3 regions of the Mesorhizobium sp. M2A.F.Ca.ET.037.01.1.1 genome follow, and region 2 is predicted to be linked to each of the others. Evidence: predicted binding sites of a transcription regulator. Region 2 holds the regulator's gene; each other region holds the start of a gene.

What was found. The regulator PhoB, encoded in region 2, activates phosphate uptake and scavenging genes when phosphate is short. The targets are predictions, from matches to a motif close to TGTCATNNANCTGTCAT.
Region 1: the regulator PhoB is predicted to act here: its motif matches at 7,348-7,364, upstream of EOA27_RS05875 (YdcH family protein).
Region 3: the regulator PhoB is predicted to act here: its motif matches at 2,881-2,897, upstream of phnC (phosphonate ABC transporter ATP-binding protein).

The regions. Positions count from the first base shown of each region.
Region 1 is NZ_RZSA01000067.1:2,171-11,581, reverse strand. Features, by position in the region: gene EOA27_RS05920 (fatty acid desaturase family protein) at 1-416, opposite strand, end outside; gene EOA27_RS05915 (sugar phosphate isomerase/epimerase) at 432-1,346, opposite strand; gene EOA27_RS05910 (Gfo/Idh/MocA family oxidoreductase) at 1,398-2,486, opposite strand; gene EOA27_RS05905 (ABC transporter ATP-binding protein) at 2,570-3,661, opposite strand; gene EOA27_RS05900 (amino acid ABC transporter permease) at 3,666-4,316, opposite strand; gene EOA27_RS05895 (amino acid ABC transporter permease) at 4,318-4,983, opposite strand; gene EOA27_RS05890 (transporter substrate-binding domain-containing protein) at 5,160-5,990, opposite strand; gene EOA27_RS05885 (IclR family transcriptional regulator) at 6,155-6,955, shown strand; gene EOA27_RS05880 (YdcH family protein) at 6,982-7,185, opposite strand; gene EOA27_RS05875 (YdcH family protein) at 7,434-7,613, shown strand; gene ispG (flavodoxin-dependent (E)-4-hydroxy-3-methylbut-2-enyl-diphosphate synthase) at 7,858-9,108, shown strand; gene EOA27_RS05865 (lytic transglycosylase domain-containing protein) at 9,113-9,411, shown strand, end outside.
Region 2 is NZ_RZSA01000089.1:1,087-10,497, reverse strand. Features, by position in the region: gene EOA27_RS07135 (ROK family protein) at 1-1,017, shown strand, start outside; gene phoB (phosphate regulon transcriptional regulator PhoB) at 1,180-1,869, opposite strand; gene phoU (phosphate signaling complex protein PhoU) at 1,887-2,594, opposite strand; gene pstB (phosphate ABC transporter ATP-binding protein PstB) at 2,615-3,418, opposite strand; gene pstA (phosphate ABC transporter permease PstA) at 3,415-4,266, opposite strand; gene pstC (phosphate ABC transporter permease subunit PstC) at 4,270-5,256, opposite strand; gene pstS (phosphate ABC transporter substrate-binding protein PstS) at 5,320-6,378, opposite strand; partial or broken gene EOA27_RS07100 (PAS-domain containing protein) at 6,869-9,411, opposite strand, start outside.
Region 3 is NZ_RZSA01000437.1:138-4,954, reverse strand. Features, by position in the region: gene phnE (phosphonate ABC transporter, permease protein PhnE) at 1-851, opposite strand, end outside; gene phnD (phosphonate ABC transporter substrate-binding protein) at 906-1,814, opposite strand; gene phnC (phosphonate ABC transporter ATP-binding protein) at 1,953-2,810, opposite strand; partial or broken gene EOA27_RS20760 (DUF1868 domain-containing protein) at 3,272-3,908, opposite strand; gene EOA27_RS20755 (DapH/DapD/GlmU-related protein) at 4,064-4,681, opposite strand; partial or broken gene EOA27_RS20750 (ATP-binding cassette domain-containing protein) at 4,678-4,817, opposite strand, start outside.

The DNA.
Region 1 (9,411 bases), on a different contig from region 2:
TGATGGCGCGCATGGCTCCAGCGCCACTGCACCGGATTGCGCATCAGCATGAAGGAAGCGATGTGGTAGACGACATCGTTCATCCAGCGCGTGCGGAAGGCGGTGCCGTGGCCGCATTCGTGCCAGCGCGAGTCGCTCGACGAGCCGTAGAGCACGCCATAGACGAACAGGAACGGCACGACCCACCACGTGCCCCAGAACCAGACGATGCCGACTGCCGAGCCCAGGATCGCGGCGATCCAGATGATGGTATCGCGGATCGCCGGCCCGTCCGAGCGCTGCATCAATTCCTTCATGGTCTTGCGCGGTACATCCGTGTGGTACCACTCGGCCGAGGCGAGCCCGGTCTCGATCGCCCGGCGCGTGCTTTCGCCGACAAGGCTGTAGTCGCGCTTGGTGCTGGAGGCCGTCGTCATCGTCCCTCCCCGCAATCAAAGCCCGTTCGCACGGAATTTGCCGTCGAGGAATGTCTTGGCGCGCGGCACGTCATCCTCGGTCAGATGCTCGATGATCACCGGGATGTTCGGATGCTTCTCGCTGAGCCGCTTGAGATAGAGATCGTAGTTCAGCGCGCCCAGCCCCGGCGCCGGTAGCTCGATCTCGCCGACGCCGCGGAAGGTCAGTCCCTCATGCGCGTCCGCGTCGCCAATATCGGCATGCTTTTCGCTCTTGTCGCCGCCCGAACGCTTCACGTCCTTGGCATGCGCGATTTTGATCTTGTCGGTCAGCGTGTTGAACACCTGGTTCAGCACCTGGTCCATGCGGTCGATGTTGTGCGCCTCGAAATAGTTGGTCGGATCCATCAGCAGGCCAAGTCCGGGATGATCGACCTGCGCGAACATTTTCACCGTCTCCTCGACCGAGCCGACGACATTGTTGACATAGGTCTCGAGCAGGAACACCGCGCCGTGGTCGTAAGCCGTCCGGGCGAGGTCGGAGATCACCTTGCGGCATTCCTCGAAGCCTTCTTCGGTCTTGTTCCTGGGGTGATGCACCCAGTCGGACTCGGTGTTGTAGGTGCCGGTCTCGGAAATCACATAGGGAGAACCGAAGTCGCGCGCGTTGCGGATGATCTCCTTGAGATAGGCAAGCCGCCTTTCCCGTTCTCCCTTCTCCGGATGGATGATGTTGGTGTAGCCGGACACGCAGCAGACCGGCAGGTTATGGTCGCGAAACGTGTCGCGCACCGTCCTCGCCTTGTCCTTGGTGATCTGCCCGGCCGACAGGTCGATATCCTTGAAATGCAGGTCGAGCTGCACGGTGTTGAAACCGAGCGCCCGGATGCGCCTTGCCGATTCCTCCAACTCGTAGGGAAAATAGCCTGTGAAGATACCTGCCTGCATCATGAGGTGAAGTCCTCCGGGTAAGCGATTCAGTTGCCGCGTCTTTCGACTGCCTCAGTCGACGCGGATTTCGGACAGCTTGACGGTACGGCCCTCGGCCATGGACCGGTAGCCGGCCTCGACCAGCGCCATGGTTCTGACGTTGTCGGCAACCGACAGCGCCGGCGACGTGCCGGTCTTCAAGGCATATTTCAGTTGCTCCATGACGCCAATGAAGGCGTGCGGGAACCACATCGTCTCCCAGCTTGGGCTGACCCATTTCCCGCCCGTCGTCTCGGTCGAGGCATAGGTCAGCGTCGAGGCGACGACCTTCGGCCAGCCGATCGTGCCCTTGGCAACGCCCTTGGTGCCGTCGACGCGCCAGGCGATGTGCTGGTCGTCGTCGTAGCCTTCCTGGCGCGGACCGGACCAGACATCCTCCAGCGATACAGCGAGCACGCCGGAAGGAAAGCGCAACGTCGACACCGTGATCCCGTCGGAATGGTCGAATTTCGTGCGCGGGTCCTTGCGCGTCAGCGTGGTGATCTCGTCCGGATCGCCAAACAGGAAACGCAGCACGTCGAGATGATGCACGCTCATATTGGCGAGCGTCAGCCGGTCGTAACCGGCCAGGAAGGTCTGCCAATGCGGGATCGCGTGCATGTCGATCTCGGCAAAGACGATCTCGCCAAGCGCGCCGCTGTCGATGATCTGCTTCAGAACGCGCATCGACTGGTCGTAGCGCATGTTCTGGTTGACAGAGAGGATCTTGCCGGAGGCAGCCGCCTCGTCGCGCAGCCTCACCGCTTCCTCGACCGAAAGCGCCAGCGGCTTCTGCGCCAGGATCGCCTTGATATGCGGCTGCTTGAGCGCATGGCGGATCAGCGCCGGCTGCTGGTCGGGAGGAAAAGCGAGGTCGACGATCTCGACTTGGCTGTCCTCGATCAATTGCTCCGGCGTGTCGTGGACGGTCGGGATATGCCAGCGATCCGCCACCTTCGCGGCATTCGCCTTGGTCCGGGAAGCGATCGCCACCACCGGAAAGCCGGCCTGCGCATAGGCGGCGAGATGGCATTCGGCCATGATCATGCCGGCGCCGATGCAGCCGATCCGGTAGTCCTTGACCCGGACCTTTACGTCCGGCTCGAAACCCGTGCTCGCCATCCATTCCTCCCATCGAGGACTGGATATAACGCGATGGTCCGGGCGTCAGCCAAGGCCAGCGCCATCATTTCCCATCAGCGCTATCAAGCGGCCGCGATCAGCACCGCGCTGTCCGGCGACCAGCTAAGCACGACCGGCTGACCTTCAGCCAACCTTTCGGCGCCGGTGTTCTGGACGATCACCTTCAGCGTCTGGCCATCGCGGTCGACGAAATAGGTGCTGTTGTTGCCGGCGAAGATGCGCTTCGAGACCTGCCCAGTGAGCATGTTGGCACCGACTGGATCGGGCTTTGCCGCACCGGTCGAAATCCGGATGCGTTCCGGCCGGACCGCGCAGCTCGCCTTGGCGCCGGCCGGCACCGAGGCGCCTGTCGAAGCCGCGATCGTCGTGCCGTCGGGCAGCTTGATCCCGGAGCCGGTGGCATTGCCGCGAAAGATGTTGGCGTCGCCGAGGAAGGTCGCGGCGAACTCGCTTTGCGGCCTGTCGTAGATCTCTTCCGGCGGTCCTTCCTGCACCAGCCGGCCGTCACGCAATATGCCGATGCGGTCGCTCATCGTCAGCGCCTCTTCCTGGTCGTGGGTGACGAAGATGGTGGTGATGCCGATCTCGCGCTGAATGCGCTTCAGCTCGATCTGCATGTCGACGCGCAGCGCCTTGTCGAGCGCGCCGAGCGGCTCGTCGAGCAGGAGCACGCGCGGCTTGGTGACGATGGCCCGCGCCAGCGCCACGCGTTGGCGCTGGCCGCCGGAGAGTTGGTGCGGCTTGCGCCCGCCGAGCTTGCCGAGCTGCACGAGATCGAGCGCGCGCTGCACTTCCTTAGCGATCGTCGCCTTCGGCTCGCCGCGCACCGAGAGGCCGAACGCGACATTGTCGGCGACGCTCATATTCGGGAACAGCGCATAGTTCTGGAACACCATGCCGATGCGGCGCTTCTCGACCGGCACCCGCTCGACGCTTTCGCCACCGATGGCGATGCGGCCGGAATCGGGAAAATCGAAGCCGGCGATCTGGCGCAGCAGCGTGGTCTTGCCGCTGCCGGAAGGGCCGATGACGGTGACCACCTCGCCCTTCGCCACCTGCAGGCTGACCGAGCGCAGCACCGCGACCGGGCCGAAGGATTTCGAGACCTCGGCGATGTCGAGAAGCGCTGGGCTGTTGTTGGAGCTGGTGGCCATGGCGTTAGTCCCGGATGAAGGCGAAGCGCCGTTCCAGCCTGCGGCTGGCGTAGGAAAGCGCGTAGTTGACGGCGAAATAGATCAGGGCGCCGAGGATGTAGAGCGGCATCGCCTCATAGGTGCGGCCGATGACCTGGTTGATGGCCTGCATCAGATCGGTGATGCCGAGCAGCGAGACCAGGGCGCTGCCCTTCACGGCGTCGGTGACGCCGTTGATCCAGGGCGGCAGGAAGCGGCGGAAGGCCTGCGGGAAGATGACCGAGGTGAGGCGCTGCCGGAAGGTCAGGCCGATCGCCATCGCCGCCTCTGACTGGCCCTTCGGTATCGAGGCCACGGCGCCGCGCACATATTCGACGACCTGCGCCGTCTTGAACAGCGTGAGCGCCAGCACCGCCGCCCAGAAGGACTGCAGATGCAGTCCGACCGCGGGCAGGCCGTAATAGACGAAGAACATCAGCACCAGGATCGGGATGCCACGGATGGTGTCCGAGAAAATGCGCACCGACCAACGGAGCGGCGCCGGCCCATAGACGAGGCCGACACCCAGCAGCACCCCTGCGATCAAAGACAGGACCACGACCAGCAGCGAGACCCACAAGGTCAAGGCGAAGCCCTCGGCGAGGAACGGCAGGGCGTAGAGGATCTGACTCAGCATCTCAGCGCGCCGCCCTGAAACGGCGTTCGACCAGCCTGAGCGCGAACAGCAGGGCGTAACCGGTCACCAGATACATCGCCGTCGTCACCAGATAGACCTCGACGATGCGGAATGTGTTGAAGTTGATCCACTGGGCGCCATAGGTCAGCTCGGGCACGGAGATGACCGAAGCGATCGAGGTGTCCTTGAACAGCGAGATGAAGGTGTTGGACAGCGCCGGCAGCGTGATGCGCAGCATCGTCGGCAGGCGCACATGGATCAGGCGCTGCCATGGGGTGAGGCCGATCGCCTTGCCGGCGTCGAGTTGGCCGCGCGGCACGGCTTCCAGGCCGGAGCGGAACACTTCGACCAGATAGGCGCCGCTATAGACCGACAGCGTCACGACAAAAGAGGTGGGCGCGCTGTAAGCGAGGTCTATGACGGTCGGCACACCGTAAAAGACGAGGTAGACGAGCAGGATCAATGGCACGTTGCGGATGAATTCGACATAGGCCGCGATGATCGTGCGCACGACGCGCCCGGCCGAGACGTACCAGACCCCCAGCACCAGGCCGATGACGATGCCGATGGCGATCGAGATCACGGCGAGTTCGAGGCTGAGCAGCAGGCCACCCCAAAGCTTGTCGAAATGCCGCCAGATCAGGTTGAAATTGAGCGTGTAGCCCATGCATCCGTCTCAATGGCTCGCGGTGACAAACAATCTCTTGTTTTGGCGCAATTTCGGACGGAAAACCGCTTCACACTTTTCCTGAAATTGCTCAAGGATTCGTCACCCGCACGGCCCGTGTCGAGGAGGCGGAAGAGCGCCTGTCGCGCTCCTCCGCCGGCTTGGCGTAGGCTTGGTCAGATGACCGGGAAGCCTGGATGGCGCGGCGGCGGCTCCTGGCCGAAATATTCCTTGAAGGCGGCGTCATAGAGCGCCGTCTCGTGGCCGAACATGGCAATGGTGAAGGTCTGGTTGACGAAGGTCAGCCAATCCAGGTCGCCTTGCCGGACGGCAGCGCCGTAAAGCATCGAATACCAGCTCTTGCCGGCGTCAAAATATTTGTCCGGGTTGCGCGAGGCGAGCCAGCGCACCGTCGACAGATCGACGGCCGCGGCGTCGGCTCGCTTGGATTCCAGCGCTTGCAGCACGTTCGCCTGGGTGTCGATCTGCAGCACCTGAGCCTGCGGCAAGGCAAAATGCACCGAGCTTTCGGCATCGACATTCTGGAGGATCGAGATGCGGGTGTTGGCGCCATTCGCCAGGAGCTTGTCGAAGGTCTTGTTTTCGGAGCCGGGCAGCGTCAGCAGCGCCACGCCCTCGACATAGTAGGGCCGCGAGAAATGGATCAGCTGCGAGCGCTGCGCGGTCATGGTCATGAACTGGATGGTGATGTCGACCTTGTTGGTCGTCACGTTGGGGATGCGCTGCGCCGGGTCCTGGGTGACGAACTCGACCTTGGTCGGGTCGTCGAAGAGGCCCTTGGCGAGGATGCGGCCCATGGTGATGTCCATGCCGACCAATTCACCGGCGTCGTTCTCGAAATGCCATGGCGCATTGGTGCTGCCGGTGCCGACGATCAGTTTGCCACGATCAAGCGCGGTGCGCAGCACGCTATCGGATGCGGCCTGCGCGGCTGCCTTCTCGGCGCTGATGGCGGTAAGCGCGCCGGCGGTGGCCAGCCCCGCCATTCCAAGTTTCAGAAAATCACGTCTGCCGGATGTGTCGTTCACGGCGACCTCCTTTGATGGTGTGTTCCCCAATGCAGCAGAAATACACGCCGCAATCAGCGATTGTCTCTTACAAGAGACGTGTGTATCCTGTACAAGACAGATACTAGCACCAGGAATCGACAATGCAAGAGAGTGAAATGCTGACCGGGTGGCCGAGCGAAGGCACGGGCGAAGAGCGGCCAGCTGGCTCGCGCGAGAAAGGTCTCAACAGGGTCCTGAACATCCTGGAGTTCCTGCACGCCAACCAGCGAGCGATCGGCATCGGCGAGCTGGCAAAGGGGCTCAACGCGCCGCGCTCGACCACCTACACGCTGGTGCGCGAGCTGGTCGAAGCCGGTCTCCTGGAAATGGCCGGCGACGGCAATCGCGTCTATTTCGGCAAGAAGCTCTATCTCTACGGGATGGCCTATATGCGCGGCAACGACCTGCTGAGGCGCGGCCGCCAGGAGGTCGATACGCTGTCGCGCGAGACCGGGGAGACGTCCGAGCTCTGCATGCTGCAGAGCGGTCGCTACACCATCATCCATTCAAGCCCGGGCACGAGGCCGTTCCGCATCAGCTCGGCCACCGGCCTGCAGATTCCGCTGCCATGGACTGCTTCGGGCCGGTTGCTGCTGGCCGGTCTTGATCGCAGCCGGATCGAGGCGATGGTCACGGAAGACGATCTCGTGCTGCCGGACGGCCGCAAGATAGAGATCGATGACTTCATCGATGACATCGCTCGGGCGCGCGTCACCGGCTATTGCGTCACGTCAGGCCTTGTCGACGCCTATACCAAATGCCTGGCGGCGCCCGTGTTCTCGGCGCCTGGCAAGGTCGAGGCAACGATGTGCCTTGTGGTGCCGATCGACACGTCGGAAGCGCGGACTGGCGAATTGGTCGCGTTGCTGCGCGAGCGCGCCGCCCGGCTTTCGATCTCGTAGACTGTGGAGCGCGGGAAACTGCCCGCTCAGGCGATGATGTCGGGAATGATGCGGTCTTCCAGCGCCGACAGCCGGTCTTTCAGGATCAGCTTCTTCTTTTTCATGCGCTGAATCTGAAGCGGGTCGCAGCCCGTGGCGATCATCGCGTTGATGGCGGCGTCGAAATCGGCGTGTTCTTGTTTGAGCCGGGAATATTCGAGGCGTATTTCAGCCTGTTCCTGTTCGGACATTATCTACCGTCTGCGTATGCATCGCCCAATCGGGCTGTTTGGGCGGGACCGGCTGGGTTTGTGACTTTTCGTCTGAGGCCGGCGCGCAGCCCTTATCACATTTCACTTTGTCGTGGAATGCTACCACGTGTCATTCGACATCGAGATCGGTTGGTGGCAGACTGTCACGGTGCCGTCACAGTCTCAACCTGCGGTGGACGTGCCTGCGACGGCTGCAATCGAGGAAACCATGAAAGGGAGAACCAATCATGTCTCTTGCATCCCATCTTGATGAGTTGCAGCGGAAACACGGTGATATCGAGCGCGAGCTCACCGACGCCATGAACCATCCTTCGGTGGACGACCTCGAAATCGTGAATCTCAAGCGACGCAAGCTGGCAATCAAGGACGAGATTGAAAAGCTGAAGGCTAGCCCGACGACACACTGAAGCTCCTCCAGGCACCATCGCCGCAACCCGCCGCGGTGAAACGTCCGGTGGCAGGAAATGCCACCGGCATGGTGTTTTTTAACTGAAATCGATGGAACGTTCGGTCGCGGATGCCGCGATCGGCAGAGCTGGCGTTTTTCGCGTGGCGGCTGCTGATTTGCCAACCTCGCCTGGCGCTTGCCATTGACAAGCCATCTTTGCTCCGCCACCTCATGCCGGGAACTTTCAGATGAAGGCGACCGGCATGACCGGATATTTCTCTTCTCCCTTCCCACGGCGCAGGTCGGTCGGCGTTTCGGTCGGCGGCGTGATGGTCGGCGGCGGCGCGCCCGTCGTCGTGCAGTCGATGACCAACACCGACACCGCCGATGTCGACCAGACTGTCGCCCAGGTCGCGGCGCTGCATCGTGCCGGGTCGGAAATCGTGCGCATCACCGTTGACCGCGACGAGAGCGCGGCGGCGGTTCCGCGCATCCACGAGAGGCTGCTCAGGCTCGGCATCGATGTGCCGCTGGTCGGCGACTTCCACTATATCGGCCACAAGCTCTTGGCCGATCATCCGGCTTGCGCCGAGGCGCTGGCGAAATATCGCATCAATCCCGGCAATGTCGGCTTCAAGGACAAGAAGGACCGCCAGTTCGCGGCGATCGTCGAAATGGCGATTAGACATGACAAGCCGGTGCGCATCGGCGTCAACTGGGGTTCGCTCGACCAGGAGCTGTTGACCCGGCTGATGGACCAGAACCAGGCTCAGGGCTCGCCGCTCACCGCGCAGGAAGTCACGCGCGAGGCGATCGTCCAGTCGGCCATCCTGTCGGCCGAGATGGCGGAAGAGATCGGGCTTGGCCGCGACAAGATCATCCTGTCGGCCAAGGTCAGCGGCGTGCAGGACCTGATCGCCGTCTATACCGAGCTTGCCACACGCTCCGACCATGCGCTGCATCTCGGCCTCACCGAGGCCGGCATGGGCACCAAGGGCATCGTCGCCTCTTCGGCCGCCATGGGAATCCTGCTGCAGCAGGGCATCGGCGACACGATCCGCATCTCGCTGACGCCGGAGCCCAACGGCGACCGCACGCGCGAGGTGCAGGTGTCGCAGGAATTGCTGCAGACCATGGGCTTCCGGCAGTTCGTGCCGATCGTCGCCGCCTGCCCAGGCTGCGGCCGCACGACATCCACCGTCTTCCAGGAACTCGCCCAGAGCATCCAGGCCGATATCCGCAAGAACATGCCGGTGTGGCGCGAGAAATATCCGGGCGTCGAGAACCTCAAGGTCGCGGTGATGGGCTGCATCGTCAATGGTCCCGGCGAATCCAAGCATGCCGACATCGGCATATCCTTGCCTGGCACCGGCGAGACGCCGACGGCGCCTGTCTTCATCGACGGCAAGAAGGCGGCGACGCTGCGCGGTCCGTCCATCGCGCAGGATTTCGAGAAGATGGTCGGCGACTATATCGAGCAGCGCTACGGACACGGCAAAGCCGCGGCCGAGTAGGCCTATGCACCGTTTCCTCACGGTGGCCCTGGCCTTGCTGTGCAGCTTGAGTTGGGTGGCGGGCGCGTCCGCCGACCCGCCGCAGTCGAAATCGGCCGGCAAACGGCTGATCAACCGAGTCTGCGATCTGATCGAAGCCCAAGCCCAACAGAACGGGCTGCCCAAGGATTTCTTCGCCCGGCTGATCTGGAAGGAAAGCCGCTTCGATCCGAACGCGGTGAGCCCGGTCGGCGCCGAAGGCATCGCGCAGTTCATGCCGGGAACCGCCAAGATGCGCGGCCTGGCCAATTCCTTCGACATCGA
Region 2 (9,411 bases):
CAGATCGGCCTGGCGCTGAATCCCGAAGCCGCCGCGGTGCTGACGGTGGTGCTGTCGCTGAACTTCCTGTCGGTCGCCGTCATCGACTATGCCGGCCAGGTGATCGCCGAGGAACAGCGGCGCCTGGACACGCTCGTCATGCCGCGCGACGAGCTGATCGGCGAGTGCCTGGCGATCGTCCGGCGCCGGCTGCAGGATCCCGATCTCGACGTGGGCAGCGTCGCCCGCATCGCCATGGGCATTCAAGGCATCACCGATTCCCACGCGCGCGCCATGCTATGGTCGCCGATCACGCCGCTGACCGACATTCCGTTCGCCGACATCCTGGAGAGGGAATTCGGCATCCCCGCCACCATGGAGAACGACTGCAACATGATGGCGGTGGCGCTGCGATGGCGCGATCCCGAGCGCTATCGCGACAATTTCATAGCCATCCTGCTCTCGCACGGCATCGGCATGGGCCTGGTGCTGAAGGGCGAATTGTTCACCGGCACGCATTCCTCCGGCGGCGAGTTCGGCCACATGATCCATCGTCCGGGCGGCGCGCTTTGCCGCTGCGGCCGCCGCGGCTGCGTCGAGGCCTATGCCGGCAACTACGCCATCTGGCGCAGCGCCATGGGGATAAGCGAGGACGCCGCGCCGACCGACATCGGCGACGCCGACATGCGCGCGCTGGCCGCAAAGGCCCGGCAGGAGGACGGCCCCGAACGGGAAGCTTATCGTCGGGCCGGCGAGGCGCTGGGCTTCGGTCTTGGCAGCCTGTTCGCCCTCATCGACCCGGCGCCGGTCGCCATGGTCGGCGTCAGCGCGGCCGCCTTCGACCTGATCGAGCCGGCGCTGAGGGAGGCGATCGCCCAGACCGCCGGCGGCCAGCACTCGAGCTCGATCTCCTTCGACACCGAGCCGAACGAGCTGCCGCTGATCCGCGAAGGCTGCGCCACCCGCGCGCTGACCTTCGTCGATCAGGAGATCTTCGCGCCGGGTGTCCAGGCAAGAGCGGGCAAGCACGTCGCATAAGCCGCAAGCTCAAGCGCCGGGATATGCTGAGATTCAGGTCAGGCCGAGTCGAGAATGGTGGGTTCCGAGAACCGGAACGGAGCGTACTTTTTGGTACGTGAGTACCGGAAGCGCAGGAAGCCGCCATTCGCAGGCCGGCCTCACCTGAATATCAGCATATCCCTAGTCTTCCCGGATTGCATAACCCGCCCCGCGGATGGTGCGGATGACGTCCGGCATGCGGCCGTTGTTGACGGCCTTGCGCAGGCGGCCGACATGCACGTCCACCGTGCGCTCGTCGATATAGATCGTCTCGCCCCAGACATTGTCGAGTAGCTGGCTGCGCGAGAACACGCGGCCGGGATGCCGCATCATGAACTCGAGCAGGCGGAACTCGGTCGGGCCCAGCCTGATCTCGCTCTTCTTGCGGTAGACGCGGTGCGATTCGCGGTCGAGCACGATGTCGCCGACCTTGAGCACGCTGGACAGCACCTCCGGCTTGGCGCGGCGCAGCAGCGCCTTGACGCGCGCCATGAACTCCGGCGTCGAGAACGGCTTGACCAGATAGTCGTCGGCGCCGGTGGACAAACCTCGAACCCGATCGCTTTCTTCACCGCGCGCGGTCAGCATGATGATCGGCAGCCGCTCGGTCTCGGGCCGCATCCTGAGACGCCGGCAGAGCTCGATGCCGGAGACCGCCGGCACCATCCAGTCGAGCACGAGCAGGTCGGGAACATTTTCCTGAAGGCGGATTTCGGCCTCGTCGCCGCGGGTCACCACTTCCACCTGGTAACCCTCGGATTCGAGATTGTAGCGAAGCAGCACCCCCAGCGGCTCCTCGTCCTCCACCACCATGATGCGTGGCGCGATCATCGGGGTAACCTTTTCCGTCAGGCGGCCGGCGCCGACATTGCCGTCTCGTCCTGCTTGGGACGGTTGGCGGGCAATTGCGTGCCGGTCAGCACATAATAGGCGTTCTCGGCGATGTTGGTCACATGGTCACCGATGCGCTCGAGGTTCTTGGCGCAGAACAGAAGATGAGTGCAAGCGGTGATGTTGCGCGGATCTTCCATCATGTAGGTCAACAGCTCGCGGAAGACGGAGGTGTATTTGACGTCGATGCGTTCGTCGTCGTTGCGAAGCTTGGCCAGCGCCGTGGCATCACCCACCGTATATTCCTGAATCACGCCCTGGACCTGGATCAGCACCAGTTGCGCCATGGAATCGATCGAATGCGTGAGGTCGCGCGGGGCGGTGCTGACGCCGACTGACCCGACGCGCTTGGCGATGTTCTTGGCGAGATCGCCGATGCGTTCGAGGTCGCCCGCCATGCGTATCGAGCCGACCACGTGGCGAAGATCGTCCGCCATCGGCTGGCGCTTGGCGATCAGCGTGATGGCGCGGTCGTCAAGCTCGCGCTGACGCGCGTCCATGATGGCATCGTCGGAGACGACGCGCTGCGCCAGCGCATTGTCGCTTTCGAGCAGGGCCCTGGTCGAGCCGCCGACCATGGAGCCGGCGAGATCGCCCATGTCGTTGATGAGCCGGCTGATCTGCCTCAGATCCTCGTCGAACGAGGCGACGGTATGTTCGGCCATGATGTTGTCCTCGTATGAGCTCAGCCGAAGCGGCCGGTGATGTAGTCCTGGGTGCGCTTCTCGCGGGGCGAGGTGAATATCTTCTCGGTCCGGTCGAATTCCACCAGCTCGCCCAGATACATGAACGCCGTCTGCCGCGACACGCGCGCCGCCTGCTGCATGTTGTGGGTGACGATGACGATCGTGTAGTCGGCCTGCAATTCGTCGATCAGCTCCTCGATCTTGGCGGTCGAGAGCGGATCGAGCGCCGAGGCCGGTTCGTCGAGCAGGATGACCTCCGGCTTCACCGCGACGGTGCGGGCGATGCAAAGGCGCTGCTGCTGGCCGCCCGAGAGGCTCTGGCCGCTGGCGTTGAGCTTGTCCTTAACCTCGTTCCAGAGTGCGGCGCGCTTCAGCGCCGACTCGACGCGGCTGTCCATCTCGGCCTTGCTGATCTTCTCATAGAGCCTGACGCCGAAGGCGATGTTCTCGTAGATCGACATCGGGAACGGCGTCGGCTTCTGGAACACCATGCCGATCTTGGTCCTGAGCAGGTTGAGGTCCTGCGAGCGATCGAGGATGTTCTTGCCGTCGAGCAGCACCTGGCCCTCGGCGCTCTGCTTCGGATAAAGCTCGTAGATGCGGTTCAAGACGCGCAGCAGCGTCGACTTCCCGCAGCCCGACGGGCCGATGAAGGCGGTCACGCTGCGCTCGGGCAGCGACAGGTTGATGTCCTTCAGCGCCTTCGACTGGCCATAGTAGAAGTTGAGGTTCTTGACCTCGATCTTGGCCTTCTCGACGGTCGTGTCGGCTACGTTCAGGTCGGTGGACAACATCGGTTTCATCTGTCCTCTCTGCGTCCGGTTAGGCTGCGGGCGATGATGCTCAGCCCGAGAACCGTCAAGGTGATCATGAGTGCGCCCGTCCAGGCCAGCTGCTGCCATTCCTCGTAAGGGCTGAGAGCGAACTGGAAGATGGTCACCGGCAGGCTGGCCATCGGGGCATTGAGATTGCTCGACCAGAACTGGTTGTTGAGCGCGGTGAAGAGCAGCGGCGCCGTCTCGCCGGAGATGCGGGCGATCGCCAGCAATATGCCGGTCACGATGCCGGACAGCGCCGCGCGGTAGGCGACGGAGCGGATCACCACCCAGCGCGGCGCGCCGATGGCGGTGCCTGCCTCGCGCAGCGCGTTGGGCACGAGGTTCAGCATGTCCTCGGTGGTGCGCACCACGACGGGGATCACCAGGATGGACAGCGCGACGGCGCCGGCGATGGCCGAGAAGTGCCCCATCGGCCGCACCATCAGCTCATAGACGAACAGGCCGACGATGATCGAAGGGGCCGACAACAGGATGTCGTTGATGAAGCGCACCACCGTGGTGAGCTTCGAGAAGCGGCCATACTCGGCCATGTAGGTGCCGGCCAGCACGCCGATCGGCGTGCCGACGAAGATGCCGATGATGGTCATCACGATGCTGCCGTAGATGGCGTTGAGCAGGCCGCCGGCATCGCCCGGCGGCGGCGTCATCTGGGTGAACACGGCCAGCGACACCCCGGAGAGCCCCTTGTAGAGCAGGGCGCCGAGGATCAGCGCCAGCCAGGCAAGGCCGATGCCGGCGGCGATGACGCACAGCGCCATCATCACGGCATTCTTGCGCTTGCGGCTCTGGTGAATTGATGCGGCAGTCGCCATCGGTCAGGCTCCCGTGCGGCTATCGATGCGCAGCAGCATGTAGCGTGCGAGCGCCAGGATGATGAAGGTTATTATGAACAGGATCAGGCCGAGAGCCACCAGCGAGGAGGTGTAGATCGCGCCATCGGCCTCGGTGAACTCGTTGGCGATCGTCGCCGAGATCGTCGTGCCCGGCGCGAACAGCGAGGCGCTGATGCGATGCGCGTTGCCGATGACGAAGGTGACGGCCATCGTCTCGCCGAGCGCGCGGCCGAGGCCGAGCATGACGCCGCCCATGATGCCGACGCGGGTGTAGGGAATGGTCACGCGCCGCGTCACCTCCCAGGTCGTGCAGCCGATACCGTATGCCGATTCCTTCAACACCGCCGGCACCGTGTCGAACACGTCCTTGGTGATCGAGGTGATGAAGGGCAGCACCATGATGGCCAGGATCAGGGAGGAGGTCAGCAGGCCGATGCCGTAGGGCGGGCCGGCAAACAGGCTGTTGAGGCCGGGGATGCCCTTGAAGAGCCAGATGATGAAGGGCTGGATCGTCGTCTGCAGAAAGGGCGCGAAGACGAACAGGCCCCAGATGCCGTAGATGATCGAGGGAATGCCGGCCAGAAGCTCGACGGCGATGCCGATAGGGCGCCTGAGAGGGCGGGGGCAAAGCTCGGTCAGGAAGACGGCGATGCCGATGCCGATCGGCACGGCGATGATGATGGCGATGGCCGAGGTGACGATAGTGCCGTAGATGGGCGCCAGCGCGCCGAAATTCTCGGTGACCGGGTTCCAGGATTCGGTCGAAAGGAAGGATATGCCGAATTTCGACAGCGCTTCCCACGATCCGGCGATCAGCGAGATGGCGACCCCGCCGAGCAGAACCAGCACGAGGATGGCGGAAGCGCGCGTAGCCGCCCGGAAGACCATGTCGGTGAAGGCAAAGCGGCGCACTGTCGCTTCCCTGGTCCGCATGGCGGACGATGTCGCGGCTTCGGAAACGGCACTCATTTAGCCCCTCGCATTTCGAAAGAGACAGGAGGGCGCCGGAAGCGCCCTCCCTTGTTCGTCAGATTACATGCCGGAATAGAGCGGCTTGCCGTTCGCGTCGACGATATCCTTGCCCCACATTTCCTCGACGCTCTTCACGACCGCGTCGGGCATCGGAACATAGTCCAGGCTGGCGGCCAGCTCGTCGCCCTTGGCGTAGGACCAGGCGAAGAACTTGAGCGCCTCGCCGGTGGCGGCGGCATCGTCGGGCTTCTTGTAGACGAGGATCCAGGTGGCCGACGTCATCGGCCAGGTTTCGGCGCCGGCCTGGTTGGCCAGGATGACGCCGTAGCCCGGCTGCGAGTTCCAGTCGGCATTGGCCGCGGCGGCCGAGAAGGCGGCGGCGGTCGGCTCGACCTTCTTGCCGTCCTTGTTGATCAGGTCGGTGTAGGTCAGCTTGTTCTGCTTGGCATAGGCATATTCGACATAGCCGATCGCGCCGCCGGTCTGCGAGACGTTGTTGGCGACGCCCTCATTGCCCTTGGCGCCGATGCCCACCGGCCATTCGAGCGCGGTGTTGACGCCGACCTTCGACTTCCAGTCGGCGCTGACGTCGGCCAGATAGTAGCTGAAGTTGAAGGTGGTGCCCGAGCCGTCCGAACGGTGCACGACCGCGATCGCCTGGTCGGGCAGCTTGACGTCCGGGTTGAGCTTCTTGATCGCTTCGTCGTTCCAGTTGGTGATCTTGCCGGAGAAGATGTCGGCCAGCGTCGGGCCGTCGAGCACCAGCTCGCCCGGCTTGACGCCTTCGAGGTTGACGACCGGAACGATGCCGCCCATCACCATCGGGAACTGCGCGAGCCCGGTGGAGTTGAGATCCTCGCCCTTCAGCGGCGCGTCGGAAGCGCCGAAGGTCACCGTCTTGGCCTTGATCTGCTTGATGCCGCCGCCGGAGCCGATCGACTGGTAGTTGAGACCGATGCCGGTCTCCTTCTTGTAGGCGTCGGCCCACTTCGCATAGATCGGATAGGGGAAGGTGGCGCCGGCGCCGGAGATATCGGCTGCCATCGCGGCGGAGATGCTAAGGGTTGATGCCGCAGCCATTGCAATCGCAACGGCCGCAGAGCGGATGAAATGTCTCATGTGGCCTACTCCTGTTCGGAAGATGGTCTTTCGGCACCCGTTCTATCGGCGCCCGGTGAGCGCAATAGACTTCGATTATTACAGTCGCATGACAGTTTCGTGTCAGCCCGGTAACGCCTGAACGGGGATGCTCGGAAGGGCTTCCGGCGGTCTCTGCGGGTCGGCCGGAGTTTGCCGCGGGAATCAGCGACTTGTCTGACTTTTGAATCAAAAATTATCCCGGCGGCCGGATCGCGGCCGCCGGGAAATAAAATCCGGACGAGAGCGCGTTGCCTGCATGCCAGAGCGGATCATGGCGTGGCCATCGCCGAAAACAGGTCCGTTGGGGTAGAGTCGACGCTGTTTCTTGTTGGCGGTCGCTGCTCCCGCCCGTAACCGAAGAGCGGAATCAATGCTACGATTGTCAGAGCTTGGCGTTTGCTTTGATATGGTGCGATCGCACCATACGCATACGTCAACGCCTTGCGCCCGCCTGCCGGCTAAATTCGCTTTAACCCGCGCTGCGCCGGGTCTCGATATCCGAACCCAGCCAGCGCTCGAGCTTTTCGAGCAGCGCCCGCGGGCTGATCGGCTTCGGCAGGTAATCGTCCATGCCGGCCTCGAGGCAGCGTTCGCGGTCGCCCTTCAGCGCATGCGCCGTGACGCCCACGATCGGCACATGCGTGCCCATGTCCTGCTCGAGCTTGCGAATGGCGCCTGTTGCTTCCAGCCCGTTCATTTCCGGCATCGACACGTCCATCAGGATCATGCGCGGATTGAGCTTGCCGAAAGCATCGAGCGCCTTGCGGCCGTTGCCGACGATCTCGAAGCGGTAGCCGGTCTCGCCAAGGATCTGGGTGAACACCATCTGGTTCACCTCATTGTCCTCGGCAACGAGGATGTCGAGCCCGCGCTCGGCTTCGGCCGGGCGTTGGCGCGCACGCACGGGCGGCGGCTGCAGCATGGCGCGGTCCGACGTCGCCGTCTGCGCCGGCGCGGCTTGCGATAGGCTGCCGCCAACGGCGGGTCGTGCCGCGGCGCTGCTGTGGCGATGACGCTGGATGGTCGCGACCAGCGTTTCCAGAAGGACGGAGGAGCGCGCCGGCTTGATCAGCTGCGCATCGATGCCGAGGTCGCGATAGGTCGTGTTGGCAAGCGACTGGTCGACCGAGGTCAGCATGATGATGGGCGTATGCGCCAGGCCCGCCGTGTTGCGCACGATGCGCGCCATCTCGGCGCCGGTCATGCCCGGCATCTGATAGTCGAGCACGACGCAATCGACCGGCACGCCATAGGCGGCGGCGGCAATCAGCACCTTAAGCCCTTCGGCGCCGCTTTCGGCCGCGCAGGCATCGAACGTCCACGACGCCATCTGCTCGCTCAGGATCGAGCGGTTGACGGCGTTGTCGTCGACGACGAGCACGCGCGCGCCGGTGACGTCGACCGGTGTGATGCGCTGCCCGCCCTGCTCGGCCCGGGGCAGCGTGACCGTGAACCAGAAGGTCGAGCCCTTGCGCTCGGCGCTGTCGACGCCGATCTCGCCGCCCATCATCTCGACCAGCCGCGAGGTGATGGCGAGGCCAAGCCCGGTGCCTTCGTGCCGCCTGGTCGAGGAGGTATCGACCTGGCTGAACTTCTCGAACACCACCTTCAGCTTGTCCTCGGGAATGCCGATGCCGGTATCCGTCACGGAAATGGTGAGCTTCGTTCCCGCGGGAACCCGCTCGCCTGTCACGTCGACCAGCACATGGCCCTCATCAGTGAACTTCACCGCGTTGCCGAGCAGGTTGGTGACGATCTGCCTGACACGGCCGACATCGCCGACGAACTGGCCTTCGAGCCCCGGCTGGATGCGCACGATGAGCTCGAGGTCCTTCTCCTTGGCGCGCGTCGAGACCAGCGTCGCCACATCCTCGATCGCCTCGGCCAGATTGAACGGCGCCGGGTCGAGCACCAGCTGGCCGGCGTCGATCTTGGAGAAATCGAGGATGTCGTTGATGATGGTGAGCAGCGCGTTGCCGGATTTGACGATGATGTCGGTGAACGTCTTCTGCTTCGGATCGAGGTCCGACTTTGCCAAAAGCTCTGCCATTCCAAGGACCCCGTTCATCGGGGTGCGGATCTCGTGGCTCATATTGGCGAGGAATTCCGACTTGGCCCGGTCGGCGAGCACGGCGCGCCGCTGTGCTTCGCTGAGCTCGGCCTCGCGCTGCTTGAGCTCGGTGATGTCGGTGGTGGAGCCGATGAGATAGAGCGAGCCGTCGGAGGCGATCATCGCGCCCTTGCGCGCGAACTGGTGCCTGACGCTGCCGTCCGGCAGCACCACCGTCTCTTCGATCTCCTGAGTTTCGCCGGTGCGCAGCACGGCAAGGTCGCCGGCGACGAAGGCTTCGCCGTCGGCGCCGAATATCTCGACGTCGGTCTTGCCGATCGCCTCTTCCTTGCTGAAGCCGGTGAGATCGCACCAGCCCTTGTTGACATAGAATTGCCTGAGGTCCGAACGCTTGGCGTAGATCGACACCGGCACATTGTCGATCAGGCTGCGGAACACCTCGTTCTCGCTCATGCTCTGCCGAAGCGCCTGCTCGCGCGCCTTGACGTCGGTGATGTCGGTGCTGGAGCCGACCAGATGCACCGACCCGTCAATGGCCACCAGCCGGCTCTTGCGCGTCATAAGCTGCCGCACGGTGCCGTCGCGATGGGTGACAGCCTCCTCGACCTCGCGCCCCGCGCCGGTTGCCACGACTTCGGTATCGTCATTGCTGAAGCCGTCCGCCTCTTCCGACGCGAAAAGCTCGCGATCCGTCTTGCCGAGCACCTCGTCCTTGGCGAATCCAGTCAGCGCGCACCAGGCCTTGTTGACGAATTCCATGCTGAGATCGTCGGCCTTGATGAAGGCCGCCACCGGCAGCTCATCCATCACGTGCCGGTAGAGGTCGATCTGGCGCATGGAGTCGCGCAGCGCCTTTTCGCGGACCTTGATGTCGGTGATATCGACACGCACGCCGATGAACGTCCCGTCATCGGTGCGCATGTCATAGACCTGGTACCAGC
Region 3 (4,817 bases), on a different contig from region 2:
AGCGTCTTGGCGCCGAAGCCGCGCGAGATGGCAAGCTTCAGCTCCTCGCCAATGCCGCCGCCGCCGACCGCGCCCATGATGGTCGAGATGCGCACGTTGATCTCGATCCGGAGCAGCGTATAGGACATGAAATTGGGCAGCACCTGCGGCAGGTCGGCGAAGCGCACGCGCTCGAACCAGTTGGCGCCGACCGCGCGCAGGCCCTCCTCCGGGCGCATGTCGATGTTCTCGTTGATCTCGTAGAAGAGCTTGCCCAGCGCGCCGATCGAATGCAGGCCGATGGCGATGATGGCCGCGACCGGGCCGATCGAGACGATGGCCGCGAACAGGCCGGCAATGACGATCTCGGGAAAGGCCCGCAGCAGTTCCATGAGGCGCTTGACGACGAGCCGCAGGATCGGGCTCGGCGTCAGGTTGCGCGCGGCGATGAAGGAGAAAGGTACGGCGAAGACGAAGCCGATGAAGGTCGAGACCAGCGCCACGTTCACGGTCGTCAGCATCAGCTCGAAATATTCGGGGATGTAGAAGCCGCTCCAGACATAGACGCGGCCGAGCGGGAAGTTGAATTCCTGCGTTCCCTTGTCGCTGGGCGAGGCGATGTCGAACAGCGCACGCCAAACGTCGTTCCAGTCCTTCGGGACCAGCCAGCTCAAGAAATCGAGGATGTGCGGCAGCCGGTCGAAAAAGTGGCCGGCATTGGCCTCGTCGGCGAACCACATGGTCGCGAACATGGCGACAAGCAGCAGGCCGACGGCAAGCGCCGTGTAGAAGCGGCGCAGCGACGTCTGGCGCCGCCAGGCGTCGGCCTGCTGGCGGGTGGCGTCGGAATGGATCGTTGTCGAAAGGGTCATGACGTGAATGCAAAAAGGGCGGCGTTTTTGCGACGCCGCCCTTTCCTGATGCCTTTAGCCGCCGATAGCGGCTTTGCGGGCTTCGACGATGACGTTGTAGAAGTCAGGCTTCACGGGGACGTAGCCGGTGAAGTCGCCACCCTCGATGCCTTCGAAGCAGGCCTTGTCCTTGGCCGGCAGGGCGGTGAAGAAAGCGGTGAGCTTGGCGGTCATGTCGTCGCCCAGCGCGGTGCGGACAACCAGCGGACCGTTCGGGATCAGGCCCGAGCGCCACACTTCGACGAAGTCGTTCGGGTCGACCGCGCCCTTGGCGACTTCCTTGTGGAAGGTGCCCGAGGTGTAGCCGTTCTTGAAGTCGCCGATGCCCGAGGAGTCGTCCACCGCCACGTCGACCTTGCCGTCGCGCACGGCCAGGATGTTGTTCTCGTGGCCGCCGTTGAACTGGGTCGAGGCGAAGTAGGTCTCGTTGGAAGCGCCGGTGTCCTTCGGAATCTGGGTCAGCGGGATCAGGTAGCCCGAGGTCGAATCCGGATCGGCATAGCCGAGCTTCTTGCCCTTGGCCGACTTGATGTCGGTGATGCCGGAGGTCTTCAGCGCCAGGCCAACCGAGTAATAGCCGGTCGAGCCGTCGGTCTGCTTGGTGGTGAGGATCGGGGTGACCGCCTTCGGGTCCTTCAGATAGACGCTGGCGTAGCCGGACGCGCCGAGTTCGGCGAAATCAAGCGTGCCGCCGAGCAGGCCCTGGATGACGCCGTCATAGTCGGCGGCCGGGAACAGCGAAACCTTCTCGAAGCCGAATTCCGACTTCAGGTGGTCGGCGAGGCACTGATAGTTGCGCAGACGGTCGGTCTCGTTTTCACCGCCGAGGATGCCGACGCGGAATTCCTTGATATCGGCGGCGTGCGCGGCGCTTGCGGCCATGGCGAGCAGCGAAACCGCTCCAAAAACCATCTTCCTGAACATTTGCTCTCTCTCCTGTTGTTCCGGCTGCGCGCCGGCGTTCTGATTTTTCAAGTCTTGCCTTTGACGCTGGCGGGCGATCCGGGTTGCTCTGCCGAAATCCACGATTTGCCCGGACCGACTGGGGTCGGGGCAATGGACTCAGTAGCCAGGGAAGGCGGGTTCGAGCGGTCCGGCGGATGCGGTGATCTTCGGCCTGATGGTCACGCTGGTCGACGTAATGGCCTCGGAGATCTCGGCGCCGCTGGCGTCGGCGCCGTAGACGGTGCTCACGGCGTCGCGGTCGAGGTCTTGCGGGGCGCCGTCGAAGACGACCTTGCCGGCGGCCATGCCGATGATGCGGCCGCAATAGGCGCGGGCGGTGTCCAGCGTGTGCAGATTGGTGACGACGGTGATGCCTTCGCGCAGATTGATGTCGCGCAGCGAATCCATCACCACCTTGGCGTTGAGCGGGTCGAGCGAGGCGATCGGCTCGTCGGCCAGAAGCACTTTCGGCTGCTGCATCATGGCGCGGGCGATCGCGACACGCTGCTGCTGGCCGCCGGACAGCGTGCCGGCCGGCTGCAGCGCGGTGCGTGCGATGTCGAGGCGCTCGAGCGCGGCCACCGCCTCCGCGCATTCGGTGCGCGTGAACATGCCGAGCAGGTTGGAAACCGTGGAGCGATGGTTGAGGCGGCCGAGCAGCACATTGGTCAAGACGTCGAGGCGCGGCACGAGGTTGAACTGCTGGAAGATCATGGCGCAGTCGCGCTGCCAGCGGCGCAGCGGCGAGCCCTGCAGGGAGGAGACCTCGGCGCCGTCAAAAAAAATCGATCCCTGGCTGGGATCGATGAGACGATTGATCATGCGCAGCAGCGTGGACTTCCCGGCGCCGGAGCGGCCGATGATACCGACCATCTGACCGCGCGGGATCGAGATGTTGATGTCGCTGACAGCGGTGTTCTTGCCAAATCGTCGGGTTACGCCGCGGATTTCGAGCGTGGCCGATGATGCTGACATGGCAAAACTCCGGTACGTCGCGGTTTCGAGGGTCCGTTAACCTTCGCTAGCGCAGCCCGATGAAGCTGGGGTGTCGGATTGATGTCATTTTTGTTACGAGTCACAGGCTTCGGGCGCTAATTCCCCGGCACATGGATTTCGACCGGGCCGGCTATGTTTGTGTTGGCGGGCGGCATGCGTAAGAGATTGGCCGAAACGTCCACCCCAGTCGTCATCCACGGGCGGAGCAAGGAGCGGAGCGACGCGCGCAGACCCGAGGATCCATTCCGTGACGCATGGGCGCTGCTGCGGTGCAGAATTCTGCTCCGCCGCACTCTTCGACGAGGGTCACGGAATGGATTCCAGGGTCTCCGCGACGCCGCTTCGCGGCTGCTTCGCCCTGGAATGACGAGGTTGGAAGGCTTCAGCCAAATCGTGCCCGTCAACAAACGGCAACTTTTCAAAATCCCCGTGCAGAACCGCTAGCCAAGCACCAGCAATTCCTCGAAATGCTTCATGTCCTTGAAGCTGCAGAAGGCAGGAGCCTTCAGCTCGATCGAGGCGGCGGAGCTGATAGGCAAAGGTGATGTGGAAGACATAGGTGTCGTGGTCCGGATGACGGTAGCCGAACGGCACAGACAGCGCATCGCGCCAGGCTTTCAGGACCTGGCGGTCTTCTTCGGTGGCGCCGGCGACGGTGAGGCCGGTCGGCACGACGTCGACAATCTTCACCTTGAAGGGACCGTGGCCCTCGAAGCCTTGCAGGCGCTCGAGATAGAGGCGGGTCATACCGTCGATGCTGGTATCGAGCGGCACGTCCGAAGGCCAGTAAGGAAGGCGGCGGCGATATTCGATGATGCCCTGGAAGAGCGTCATATGCAGGCTGGAGATCGGCGTGAAGGCGAGCCGATCGGCATCCGGCATGGCCAGCATGCGCTCGCGGACCTCGATGATGGCAGCTTGTGAAGGCGAGCCCTCGACCAGATGGCAGACAAAGGTGTTGCCCGGTTCGGGCAGGAAGTTGCCCGACGCGTCGTAACGGGTGCCGAGATGGACCGGCGGCGTGGGGTTGGAGCCTTCGAAAAATCCGGCGAGCGAGGGTCTAACAGTGGCGAGCATGGCGATCTCCTGGGCGAGATCGGCTCTTGTCCGAGTCATGTGTCAAGGATGTGAATGGTGAATGGTGAATGGTGAATGGTGAATGGTGAATGGTGAGAAAGAAGGGCTTCGTTGCCATTCACTATTGACCATTCACCGTTAACCATTCACCGAAATCAGCCGCCGTATTTCTCCAAAAACGCCTCGGCCGACAGCTCTCGGAAATCGTCGAGCGCGGCGCGCAGTGTTGCATGGTCCCAGTCCCACCAGGCTAAGACCTGGTACCGCTCGGCGGTGCGGCGGTCGAAGCGCTCGCGGATCGGTTTCGCCGGCACGCCGCCGACGATGGTGTAGGGCGCGACATCCTTCGACACCACGGCGCCGGCGCCGACGGCCGCGCCATCGCCGACGATGACGCCCGGCAGGACGGTCGAGCCGTGGCCGAGCCAGGTGTCGTGGCCGATGGTGACGCGCCTGGCGCGGCGCTGCGCGAAAAACTCGCTTTCATGCTCGGCGTCGTCCCAATAGTCGGACGCGCGATAGGTGAAGTGATGCAGCGTCGGCCGCCAGGTCGGATGGTTCGTGGCGTTGATGCGCACGCTCGCCGCGATGTTGGAGAACTTGCCGATGGTGGCGCACCAGACGGCGCAGTCCTGCATCATGTAGGAATAGTCGCCAAGGTCGCATTCGGCGACGCGGCTGCGCTCGGCGATCTCGGTCCAGCGGCCGAGGGTCGAGTTTTCGACCTGCGCCGTCGGATGGATCAGCGGCGCCTCCGAGAGTTTTTTGCTCATGCGGCGATCTTTCCGGCGGCGAAGGCGGTGACGTCGATGACGCGATCGGCGACCGCGTCGCGCACGTCGAGGTCGTGGAAGATGCCGAGGAGCGCAACGCCCGCCGCTTTCTTGGCGGCGATGAGCTCGACCACGA